Regions from separate parts of the Lysinibacillus sp. RC46 genome, predicted to be linked through region 2. Evidence: riboswitches for the same ligand, from Rfam matches in the RefSeq annotation. Region 2 holds a riboswitch; each other region holds the start of a gene.
The links. A riboswitch is a leader RNA that binds a small molecule or an ion and turns the genes downstream of it on or off. The one in region 2 is predicted to bind thiamine pyrophosphate.
Positions count from the first base shown of each region.

Region 1: another riboswitch for thiamine pyrophosphate. It lies ahead of thiT (energy-coupled thiamine transporter ThiT); the one in region 2 lies ahead of thiW (energy coupling factor transporter S component ThiW).
Region 3: another riboswitch for thiamine pyrophosphate. It lies ahead of thiM (hydroxyethylthiazole kinase); the one in region 2 lies ahead of thiW (energy coupling factor transporter S component ThiW).

Region 1 is NZ_JBGCCF010000013.1:89,170-93,450, reverse strand. It holds gene ABH966_RS13740 (hypothetical protein) at 1-261, shown strand, start outside; gene map (type I methionyl aminopeptidase) at 288-1,043, opposite strand; gene ABH966_RS13730 (hypothetical protein) at 1,297-1,440, shown strand; gene thiT (energy-coupled thiamine transporter ThiT) at 1,565-2,125, opposite strand; TPP riboswitch at 2,256-2,364, opposite strand; gene ABH966_RS13720 (magnetosome magnetite crystal formation protein family) at 2,489-2,815, shown strand; gene ABH966_RS13715 (AAA family ATPase) at 3,028-4,281, opposite strand, start outside.
Region 2 is NZ_JBGCCF010000005.1:178,483-182,763, forward strand. It holds gene ABH966_RS06740 (MarR family winged helix-turn-helix transcriptional regulator) at 1-176, shown strand, start outside; gene ABH966_RS06745 (hypothetical protein) at 536-859, shown strand; gene ABH966_RS06750 (EVE domain-containing protein) at 875-1,354, shown strand; gene thiW (energy coupling factor transporter S component ThiW) at 1,436-1,936, opposite strand; TPP riboswitch at 2,190-2,297, opposite strand; gene ABH966_RS06760 (MFS transporter) at 2,365-3,561, opposite strand; gene ABH966_RS06765 (ABC transporter substrate-binding protein) at 4,063-4,281, opposite strand, start outside.
Region 3 is NZ_JBGCCF010000002.1:311,896-316,176, reverse strand. It holds gene thiE (thiamine phosphate synthase) at 67-699, opposite strand; gene thiD (bifunctional hydroxymethylpyrimidine kinase/phosphomethylpyrimidine kinase) at 689-1,513, opposite strand; gene thiM (hydroxyethylthiazole kinase) at 1,513-2,268, opposite strand; TPP riboswitch at 2,358-2,456, opposite strand; gene mbcS (acyl-CoA synthetase MbcS) at 2,686-4,275, shown strand.

The sequences.
Region 1 (4,281 bases), on a different contig from region 2:
TCTTATCAATGGAATGGTCTTGGCCTTAGTGATCCACTTTGGGCAGTTATTTTACTAACAGTTGGAGCAGCAATAGCGCTACATATTGGATTCCATTATTTTGATATTATCTACCCAAGTGTATTTATCTGGTCCTATATCGGGGTCGCATTACATAATGGTTTTGATGAGCTACTTGTGACAACTGCAGCCTTGTTTTTATGCGGAGTGCTACTTGTCGGTATATTATTTATTAAAAAAAATCCTGCCTACCAAAAATAAATTGGTTAGCAGGATTTTTAGCTTTTTTATTGTTCATCTAGAGAAGTTAAAATAATTGGTTTGTCTTTAGTAACGATAATTGAATGCTCGATTTGAGCAACTAATGATTTGTCTGGCGTAACGAATGTCCAGCCATCACCTGACTCTACAATATGCTCCGCTTTCGCTGAGATAAATGGCTCGACTGCAAGCACCATGCCTTCTTTCATAATTGTTGAATCCCAAGCATCGTAGTAGTTTAAAATATGATTTGGCTCATCGTGTAAAGAACGACCTAAACCATGACCTGTTAGGTTCATAATCACTGTTAAATCATTGGCATATGCTTCACGCTCAACAGCTTTACCGATTTGGTTTAATTTTGATCCAGCTTTTACTTTTGTCATCGCACGGTCGAAAGCACTTTTAGCTACGCGACATAACTTTTCTTTATCCTCATAGCCATCACCAACTACAAATGAAATGCCCGTATCAGCAAAATAGCCATTTAATGAACCAGATACATCAATATTTACGATATCTCCCTCGTTAATCACACGTTTACCTGGAATACCATGTGCGACTTCCTCATTCACACTAATACATGTGTATCCTGGGAAATCATACTCCCCTTTAGGTCCAGAAATTGCTCCTGCTTCTGCAAACATACGACCTGCAATTTCATCTAATTCAAGTGTTGTTACACCTGGTTTTGTAGCAGCCTTCATTGCCTCACGAATTTCAGCACAAATACGGCCGATTTTTTTAAATGCTTCAATCTCTTCTTGCGTTTTTACAATCATTTTTAACGTCCCTTTCATCTAATGTCTATTCATTAATATAACATAACTTTTTATACAAAAAACGCTAAACGCTTTAAATATTATATGCCATCATGAATTGTAAAGTGCTGAAAAACAGGCTCTTCACTATAGCGTGGGGTTGATTTCCGTTCCGACTGGGCGCTTTGTAGCTGACGCTTTGCTTTCGCTACAGAAACACATTTGTTGCTGTCGCTTCGCTTTCGCACAGAGCAAAGCTTCCTGGGGGCGTCCGATGAGCCGCTTGGGCCAACACGATGTTGGTCACGAAGGCGTTATCACAGGATGTGATGGTTTTAGCCTTCGTTCCTCTATCGCTAATCCCCAAGGAGTCGCCCAGTCTCCACTCCAATCAACTATATCCATGGATACGTTTTAACAAATGCCATCCCTATCTAGCTCTAAAAATCCTCCGCCTTTTGGATTCTTTTTAGGGTATAAAAGGTGGGTGTTCTAGTTTCAATATTAATAAAAACCCTCCACTTATGTGAAGGGCATAATCATTATGATTTTCGTTGCATTAATTGAGGTGCTGCTGTAAATAGTAGAACACCGACAATCGCTGTTAAAATCGTTGCTGGTAGCATATATGTTCCATTGTAGATGATTGAATAAATCCACGCATTTTGATCGCCAGCATACTCTGAGAAAAATACAGCGCCCGCAATGGTATGTGCTGCATAACGTAAAAAGCCCGCTAATACAGTTCCTACAATAATATAAAGTGCCATTTTCTTTTTGTTTAAATCTTTGGCAGCATCGAGCACTGGTCGGCGAACAACGGCCGCCAAGCCTACTACTGTAAAGGCAACACCATAATCAAGTAATCCTTGTAGCCAATGTATAATATAGGCGCCAAACATTGTTTGCATCACACCAATAAGTAATCCCGTTGTCAGGCCAGGAATAAGGCCCCAGCGGAATGCTATTAAAATTATTGGTACCATCACTAGACTAACAGAGCCGCCTTGTGCCCATACTTTAAAGGAAACCTGATCTAGTACAAGGCCAATCGCTGCGAATATCGCAATCTCCACAAGCATTAAAAGTTTTTTATTGTCCATAAGTATTCTCTCCTTTGTTCCGATGTAGGATACAAGAGCAGGAATAGAAATCAGTTGGCAAATATGTCCCTATCTGGCATCAATAAAGATAAAAAAACGATGCCAGGACAGAGCCTCACATCGTAAAAGTGTCGGTTTCTATCCACAATCCCTACGCAAGTGTTAACTTACAGGTTCGAAGAGTCAAGGCATTACGTGCCCAGTCTCAGCTGACATCATCAGCTCCCCTTGTGGTCGTTACATCTTAATTTAATTGAACAACCTCATTGTACGCAAACACTGTTACGATTACAACCTCTTCCACATTTTTTTTTGAAACTTTATCGTTTTTCATGCGTAAATATTAAAAAAGGAGGTACTACTATGGAGAACCAAAAAATTTTATCTGCCTTTAGTTATCTCAGTATTTTATTCGCACCCTTTATTGTGCCATTAGTCGTTTACTTTGTTACAAAAGATAGCGACGTAAAGAGGCACTCTATTCGAGCACTGATTTCGCATATAATTCCAGTCGCATTCGGAATCATATTCTTTGCAGTCTTTGTCTTCTCAACTTTATCATTCAACACCAATTTTGACGGTAGTAATAATTTTCTTATCATTTGGTTTGCTTCATTCGCAATTTACATTCTCGTTTCATTAGGAGTCGTTATTTGGAATATTGTTCAGGCTGTTCGCGTGATCCGATAAGTTTCATCTCAACCTCTCCTTAAACAGATAGTACTTAAGGAGCTGTTATTTTGTGAAAGTATCTAAAGTTGTTAAAACCGCTGTAAAATTAGCACCTATCGTTATCCCGATTGTCAAAAAAGTAATCGCTGCAAAAAAAGGAACAAATCCTAACGTAACAAAAAAATAACAAAAAAGGCGTATTTCCACATAAACAGAAATACGCCTCTTTGTTATTTCACTTCAAAATATGTTTGACTGTGACCGTTCATTGCTTTTTCAACATGCAACACAGCAGGCATTGTAGCTTTTAACTCTGCAACGTGTGAAATGACTCCAATCATGCGTCCGGAATCTTGTAAATCAATAAGCGTATCAATCGCCTTATTTAATGCTTCTTCATCTAGAGAACCGAAGCCCTCATCAATAAACATCGTTTCAATGCGGATATTACCTTGAAAGCTTTGAATGACATCTGCCATCCCAAGGGCAAGACTTAAAGAAGCATTAAACTTTTCTCCCCCTGATAGTGTTTTCACATCTCGTAATTGATCTGTATAAGCATCATACACATCTAGTCCAAGCCCACTTTGCTTAGCATGCTTTTCTAAGCGATCTGAACGTCGTAGCTCAAATTGACCGTTGGATAAATGATAAAGCCGGACATTTGCTGCCTCTGTAATTTTATCTAAATAATTGATTTGAATATAACGCTCAAAAGACAGCTTTTTCGCATTCTGTCCATTTAACATTGCATAGAGCTCCTTCACTCGTCCTGCCTCTTTTTCAAGTAAATGAATCTCCCGTTCGGTCTCCTCAACTTTTTCGATAAAGTCTACACAAGCCTTCGCAAATCCTTCCATTTGCTGCAATACTTTGAAGGCTTCCTCATATGTGACACGCAGCATCCCTAGCTTTTCTTTCATTACCGTTAAATCTTGTTTCTCTTGCCCTTTAAGGTGCTTCTCGCCCTCAGTAATTTGTACCTGTAATGTGTGGATTTGTAGTGCATAATCATTGCAAGCCTTCCGTAAAGCTTCTATTTGCAGCATGCTCCGCTTCCCAGTAGCAAATTCTTCATAGTTTTCAAAGCCCGCTTCCGTCATACTTACTGAAAATTGCTCGCGCTTTTCATCCATTTTCAGCTTTAATTCCTCAAATGCCTGTTTCGCTATTTCTACGGTCATTCTAGCATTATTTGCTGCTTCCTTGGCAGATTGCAGACTTTGTTGGCTAATATTCCACGCGGTTTGTAACGCAACCTTTTGTGACCCTATTTCAGCGATTGCCTGTTTCAATGCTTGCAGCGTCTTAAGATTTTCTGGAATATGCTTTTGCTGCTCTTCCACAATTGCTTGTTGCTTAGTCAATTCCTTTGTCTTCTCAGCTAAATATTGCTCTAGTTTTAATTGCTTTTCTTGTAGCTGCTCCATTCGTGTACGATGATCTTTTTGTTGCATACGTACATCAGACAATTGATTGCTCAC
Region 2 (4,281 bases):
ATCCAGAAAATAGAAGAGAGAATTTAATATGCCTTACGGAACATGGTGAAAATTTGGCAGAAGATTTATTGAAGACCCTTTCGATTTCTGAGAATGAAGTGTTAAACGTACTATCATTGGAAGAAAAAGAGCTGTTGAAAAGCATATTGAAAAAAGTATATGAAAATCGTGAATAGGGTTTAACTTCTTTCAGCAACCTGCTGAAATAGAGGAACTCAGTCTAAGAACGCCACGTCCTGTGGCAACGACTGAGTGACCAACTTCGTGTTGGCCTAAAGCCTCCGGCGGATGTCACGGATTCGGAAAGGAGTTAATAAAGGATGTTAGCCTAAAACCATCGCATCCATGCGATAACGGCTAACTGACCTGCAACGGTGCCACTTCCGCTACGCTTTCGCACAAAAAACATCTGCAGGCCTAAGCACAAAGCCGAATCCGGACGCATTGTTTATCTGTGCGAAAGCGAAGCGACAGCAACAATTATGCCGAGGCATAATTGATAACCATATCAATAAAAAAGAAAGAGTGATGAGAAATGAAAGCAGTAGAGGTTATGAAGGAGTATTTGAGAAGAGCGCAAGAAGAGGGTCAGGATTTATCTGATATGTATGTAGATCATGGAGAATTAAAAAATTTTAAAGGTGAAATTTTTAAAGGAAGAAAAGAAATACAAAACTTTTACACGTCACCTATGCCAAAAGGCTTTAAATTAACTATCCAAAATATTGATGGTGATGATACAGAATGTATTGCTACAGTTTTAACTACTTGGGATGGTTTGCCAAACCCAGTGATTCTGGAAGAAAGGTTGATTCTTGAAAATGAAAAAATAAAATCGTTGGCGATGATTCCAAAATAAAAGGGGGCGGAAGCTATGTCATTAAATCCTAATAAAAATTCCCTTCCTACACCTGAAAGAGACACGAAATATTGGATTGGTGTGGTATCTCTTAATCATGTGCAAAAAGGGGTTGAGGGAGGATTCGGCCAGTTATGCCATGGTAAAGAAAGACCTTTGAAACGAATGCAAAAAGGAGACTGGATCATTTATTATTCTCCTAAAAGAAGTCTAGATGGTAATGAGCCTGTAAGAGCATTTACCGCAATTGGAAGAGTGAAGGACGAGCGAATATACGAGTTCCAAATGGCAGAAAATTTTATTCCTTTTAGAAGAGATATAGACTTTTATAAAGATGCAAAAGCTGTGCCAATAAAAAGGATCTTAGATTATTTAGAGTTTGTAGAGGACAAATCCAAATATGGCTATAAATTTAGATTTGGTCATTTTGAAATAAGCAAAAAAGACTTTTTATTAATTGCTCATGAAATGGGATTACCGTTGAAGTATGGGTGAATTAGGTTGGAACAAAAAACGTTACTTTCTTAATTAATTGTCATTAAAGAAAGTAACGTTTTTAAATTGCTGTAAATCAAGTTATTTAAGCTGAGTGTTAAGGTTAGTTACAAATACTGTCTTACGCAAATTGCTAGCAACGACAATGCCTAGCATAGCACCAATGGTACTTGAAGTTAAAAAGGCTGGCATGAAAAATAAAGCAGCAACGGATGTCCCCATTAATAAATGCGCGTAAGGTACTGCGATAAGTGAGGCAATGATACCTGTCCCCAACATTTCACCGACTCCTGCAAGCCATTGCTTACCGCTGTATTTATAGGCAAGAGCTGCACATAGAGCGCCAATAACACTGCCAGGTATAGCTAGTAATGAGCCTGTGCCTGTTAAAATACGAATAATGGCTGTGACAAAGGCGACCATAACAGTAGGCACTGGACCAAGAATGATAGCACCGATAACATTAATGGCATGTTGGACAGGGTAGGCACGCGCAATCCCCGTTGGTATTGAAACGAAGGTAGAACCTGCTACGGCAATTGCTACTAATAAGGCCATGATTGTTAATTTTCGAATTGACATAATTTCCACTCCTTTGAAATGTGAATTTTATAGTTAGCGCCGCTAAACAGGAGAGTTCCGCCGCTAAGCCAAAGAGAAGCGCCGCTAAACAGGGGAGTTCCGCCGCTAAGCCAAAGAGAACGGCCGCTAAACAGTGGAGTTCCGCCGTTAAGGCTATGAGAAGCGCCGCTAAACAGGAGAGTTCCGCCGCTAAAGCGTAAAAAAGCCGCTTCCTAAAAAACAATAGGAAGCGGCCTTGTATCTACATAGTAAAAAGCAAGTGTCGGCACTTCCCTCCGCTAGTGTGAACTAGATCAGGTTCAAAGGGTCCGTATATGATCATATACGTCTCAGCCTTTTAAAGACTCCCCTAGTGGTAATTAATAGAATTTTTAGTTTTTCACATATTAATGTAGCATACTACTAAAAATAGTCAATAACTTTTCAGACTATTTTGTATCAGGATGCATAAGATGTGGTGCTTTTTTCATTGTCCAAATAAGGGCAAGGAAGAAACAAGCCATTAAAATAATAGACCCGAATATATAAGGACTGTTCATATTCCAATCGAATAATATACCTGCTAGAGCTGGACCAATCATATTACCAAGACTCATATAAGCATTGTTCAGACCAGCTGCATAGCCCTGTTCATTCTCAGCAAGCTTTGAAATCAATGTGTTGACGGCTGGGCGAATCAATGTCGTAGCTGTAGAGAAGATGGTCGCTACAATTAAAATAAGTGCAAAACCAGATGCGAATAATATTAAGAAAATCGAAACGGCTGCAATAAATAAATTGACTAACACTACTTTCATTTCGCCGAAGCGATTAAACAGCGGTGTAATAACAAACATCTGTACAACAACACCAAAAGCGCCGCCCATAACTAATATAATGGCGATATCAGTAGGTGTGTAATTAAACTTGTCTGTAACAAATAATGATAATGTTGTTTGGAAGTTAGCAATCCCGAAAGAGAATACAAGCATGATAATTAGCATGACAAAATAAGGCATTCGGACTGAACGGGCCATCTGCTTTGCAAGATTATCCTGCTTCTGTGCTTTTTTAGCAGTGTTCGGTTTTGTAGCAGGCAATAAAAAGAACGATAAAATAGCTGCTAAGATAGCTGCACATCCAGCAGTATAAAACGGAAAATGCAAACTAACTTTTGAGAGGAATCCGCCAATACCTGGTCCGATCATAAAACCAAAGGACATTGCTGCCCCTATCATCCCCATACCTTTTCCGCGTTCCTCGTACGTTGTGATGTCAGCCACAAATGCCATTATAGGAGGTGCCACAAATGCAGATCCAAGGCCACCTAAAAAGCGTGCCAAGAAGAGCATCCACACATCTGTAGAAAGTCCGAATCCAATTTGTGCAAGTCCTGTTACGATAAGGCCGAAAATAATGAGATTTTTACGACCGTATTGATCGGAAAGATTCCCAGCAATTGGAGAAAATACGAATTGTGCTAAGGCGAACGTTGCAATCAACATGCCAAGTACTTGTCCTGCAGCACCAAATAGTTTTAAATAATCAGGCATGACAGGAATAATAATTCCGATACTCCCCATTGCGATAAACATATTAAACATTAAAATATACAAAGCCGCCTTGTTAGACTTCTGCTGGGTCATCGAATACCCCTTTCTTTAATCAAATATACTACAGTCTACCACAAGGCTTGTACGTTTGCTATTGACTATAAGTCTGAGATTTAGTAGTAAGGTTATGAGGATTCTATTGATCAAATAAAATAAGCGTGTTGATTAGTAAAATATAGGTTTATTATTAAGGATAATGGGGGCGCATCATATACATCATAACGTGGGGGTGTTGATTTCCGTTCCGGCTGGGCGCTTTCCTGGGGGCGTCCGATGAGCCGCTTCGCTTCGCTCAGGGTCTCATCTGTGACGCTGATCCCCAAGAGTCGCCCAGCCTCCACTCCAATCAACTTATAACATGATATAGTTTTAACAATTATCAGTCCTATCTATTAGAGATGAGTCGATAAAAGGAATCTTTTATTGATATTTTGCTTGTTTATCCATTTTTAAAAATAGTTTACCTTCAGCTAAACGAAAAAGCTGTTCTCAACGTTACTAACGTGAGAACAGCTTTAAATGGGTTAAAATAGGTTATCGAATACTCATTTTAAATTCCAAGAACAGCTCATTGTATTTGCCTAAGTAATCAGGACCTAAGTTTTTATAAACTTCTAATGTTTTACGTTGTTCTTCAGTAGGATAGAAGCGTTTATCAGATACAACTTCTTTATCCATTAACTTCATCGCTGCAATATTAGGGGTAGAATAGCCTACATAATCAGCGTTTTTAGCACCCGATTCAGCTTTCAG
Region 3 (4,281 bases), on a different contig from region 2:
GAGGCTAACTGCCCGTAAAAATCCGATTGGTGAAGACTAATAATCAGTGGGGTAAAAACGTTCACTTTATCCTACAAATGATTTAAATGTAGAGACTGTATTTGAAATATCCTCACTTTGGCAAATGGCAGAAATAACTGCTATTCCATCCGCACCTGCTTTAAATACCGTAGGAGCATTCGAGCAGTTTATGCCTCCAATTGCAACGATAGGGAGTTCAGGATATTGTAGCCTAACTTGCTGTAAAAAATCAGTCCCACTAGGAGGATTGGCGTCACTTTTAGAAGTGGTTGAAAAAATCGGACCAATTCCTACATAATCAGCACCATATTGTAGAGCAGTTTGTAATTCAGCATGTGAATGAACAGAAACACCTAAAATCATATTGCCAATTTTATTACGCACCGTCGACACAGGAAAATCCTCTTGCCCAATATGAATACCGTCCGCTCTAAGTTTTATAGCTAGCTCGACATCATCGTTGACGATAAACGGAACATCATACTGTTGACAGAGCTTTTGACATTTGCGAGCAAAATCTTCATATGCTTGCCCAGTTAATGTATTTGGTCCTTTTTCACGATATTGAAACATAGTAATTCCAGATTGCAGAGCTTTCTCTAAAACGTTTAATGGCTCTTGTTTGAAAACATTACCTGTACCCATTATAAAATATAGCTGTAGATCGTCACGTTTCATGAATAATCACCTCGCAGGAATCCTTCAAGTTTTGATAAGCAAAATGATTTGTAGGACCATGTCCATTACCAATAGATAAATCATGAGTTATTGCTAATTGAATAAATTTTTTAGCTTCCTCAATCGCTTCTTCTAAAGGTAGTCCCTGACCAATAAAAGCAGTTAATGCAGCGGAAAACGTACAGCCTGTACCATGCGTATTTTTTGTTGCAATACGAGTGGACTGCATGGAAAATGATCGACCATCTTGGAAAAATACATAATCAGTAGCATAACATTTATCCTCTAAATGACCGCCTTTAATAATGACGCATTGAACGCCCATTAGTAATAAGACCTTAGCTGCTTCTTTAATATCTGTTAAAGAATTGATTGTCCTTCCAGAAAGGGTTTCTGCCTCAGGAATGTTCGGTGTTACGACTGTTGCTAAAGGAAGCAAACAACTGCGTAATACCTCAATTGCTTCTTGCTGTAATAAACTTTCACCGCCTTTTGCAATCATGACAGGATCTACTATAAGCGGAATATTTCTTTCAGCTAAAATCTGTGCAATTGATTGAATTATTTCAGAGGAAAACAGCATTCCGGTTTTAACGGCACTTATTGAAAAATCCTCGACTAGCGCTTGGAGTTGTTTCTCAACAAAACTAACTTCAATTGGTAAGACATCCGATACACCAAGTGTATTCTGAGCGGTTAAAGCTGTAATAACAGACGTTCCAAACGCCTTTAATTCCTGAAATGTTTTTAAATCAGCCTGTATGCCTGCACCGCCACCACTATCAGAACCAGCAATTGTTGTTACAATATGCATTATTGTTCACCACCCTTGGAAAGGCGATGTAGTTCGTTCAATACTGCAATTTGAAAATCGCCAATGTATGAAGTAGAAGAAGCGGCTTGTTCAGCCACTTTTTTATAAAGCGATAATGTTTCTACCAATTGGTCGAATGGTTTATTTCCTGCGACGTAGGATGCACAACAAATGGCGCTCAATAAGCAACCTGTTCCAGTAACTTCTGTCATTTGAAAATTTCCACCTGTAACCCATTGCTGATGTTCGCCATCAGTAATAAAATCCTTTTCGCCGGTCACAATAACAATACAATCGTAGAGTTGAGCTACTTTTTGTGCCTCAACTTCTAAAGAAATTGAACCACTCCCACTATCTACGCCTTTTTGTTGCCATTCTACATCGGCTATAGCTGCAAGCTCTCCGATATTACAACGAATAGCCGCAAAATTTATTTCCTCAAGTAATTGTTGTACCGTTTGTTTCCGGTAAGTTGTTGCACCTGCAGCAACAGGATCTAAAATGACGGGAATACCAAGGGCATTTGCTTTTTTTCCAGCAAGTAACATTGATTCTTTCATTCGCTCGTTAAGGGTACCGATATTTATCAATAAGCCTGAGGAAATTGCGACCATTTCTTCAACCTCATGACTGTCATCTGCCATAACTGGTGAAGCGCCTATTGCTAATAAGCCATTTGCTTGAAAATTAGCCACAACATAATTAGTAATGCAATGAATAAGTGGATTTTGTTTACGGATAGTATGAAATACCATTTTAAGTCCTCCTTGTTGGATGGACGTAAGCGTGCAAAAAAGGCTCTTTTTCGTGTAGAAAAAAACACGCAAAAGAGCCTTTCATCAGTAAATAGATGTGAGTTGCTCCCTACGTCAGTATTAACTAACAGGTTCAAAGGGTCAGGTTTTACCTTCTCAACTCTAAATGAGTCCCCCTGCAATCTTGCTTTTAGTTGACCAAAATGTACCATATTATTCACTTGTGTTCAATAGGGAGTTTTTTTCTTCATTGCGAAAACGGCACTAAAGCTAAGTCGAAATTGATAGTACTAATACGTGACTGATGCCATATAGCAGAACATGATAGTTGTCACGACTTTAATGAATTGGAGTGAATTCCATTGAAAATGATAAAAATTGAGTTTTATAATGAGCGTACAAAAGGGGGCATTTGCCATGAAAAGAGAAGATTTAATCGCACCAGAATGGTATAACATTTCAGAGGAAATTGAAAAATATGCACAGGATTCTACTAAAAATGCATTATTAGTTTATAACGAAGATGAGGAAATCCAGTACTTAACATATCGAGCTTTACTTGAAAAGGCGAACCAGGCAGCACATGTATTTACATCTCAAGGTTTAAAAAAAGGTGATGTTATTTTGGTCATGGTGCCCAGATCAGTTGAAGCATATATCGTCTATATTGCTGCCTTAAAGGCAGGCTTAACCATTATACCTAGCTCAGAAATGCTGAGAACTAAGGATATTGAATATCGAATCAATCATGCCGATGCAAAAGGCGTTGTAGCATTTGAGCCTTATATTGAACAATTCGATAATGTGGGGAAATTACAAGAAATACAGCAATTTGTCATTGGTCATGCACAGGAACCTTGGCAGCCGCTGCTTGAAAAAATGCAAAATCAACCGACGACTTACATAAGTTCTACGCCGACTAAGAGTACAGACATTGCATTTTTAGCTTATACGAGTGGTACAACAGGCAATCCAAAGGCAGCGGTTCATACACATAGCTGGGGTTATGCGCACTTGCGAACTACTGCTCCAAATTGGTTAGGTGTACAAGAAGGTGACATTGTTTGGGCTACAGCAGCACCAGGATGGCAAAAATGGATTTGGACTCCGTTCCTTGCTACTTTAGGAAGTGGTGCAACAGCATTTGTTTTCAAAGGTCACTTTGATGCGGCAACATACCTTGCATTGCTTGAAAAATTTAATATAAATATTCTGTGTTGCACACCGACCGAATACAGATTTATGGCAAGTCTTGAAAATTTGCAAGACTTTAATTTAAGTACGATACGTCAGGCTGTGTCAGCGGGTGAACCTTTAAATAGTGAAGTGATAAAAGTATTTTCCGAAGTCTTTAATTTACAAGTACGTGATGGTTATGGACAAACAGAGAATACATTACTTGTTGGAACAATGGTAGGGATGGAGGCTAGAATGGGCTCAATGGGTAAGCCTACTCCGGGTAATACTGTTGAAATTATTAATGATATTGGAAATCCCACTGTAATTGGAGAAGTTGGAGATATTGCTGTACACTGTGAATCACCCGCGTTATTTAAGAAATATTTAAACGATCCCGAACGTACAAATTTACAATTTAGAGGCGATTGGTATATTACAGGAGATCGTGCATATAAAGATGAAGATGGCTATTTTTGGTTTGAAGGACGTGGGGATGATGTTATTATTTCGTCTGGATATACGATAGGCCCATTTGAGGTAGAAGATGCGTTATTGAAGCATCCAGCGGTAAAAGAAACTGCCGTAGTCGCGAGTCCAGATGAAATTCGTGGAAATCTCGTGAAGGCATTTGTTGTGCTCTCTGATGGTGTAGTTGGTGATGAAACGCTTATTAAAAAACTACAAAGCCATGTGAAAACTTTAACAGCCCCTTATAAATATCCTCGTGCTATTGAGTTTGTTACTGAGCTACCAAAGACTACATCAGGCAAAATTCGCCGTGTCGAATTACGTGAGCAAGAAAAAATCCATTATATTAATCATCGTTAATTTCCT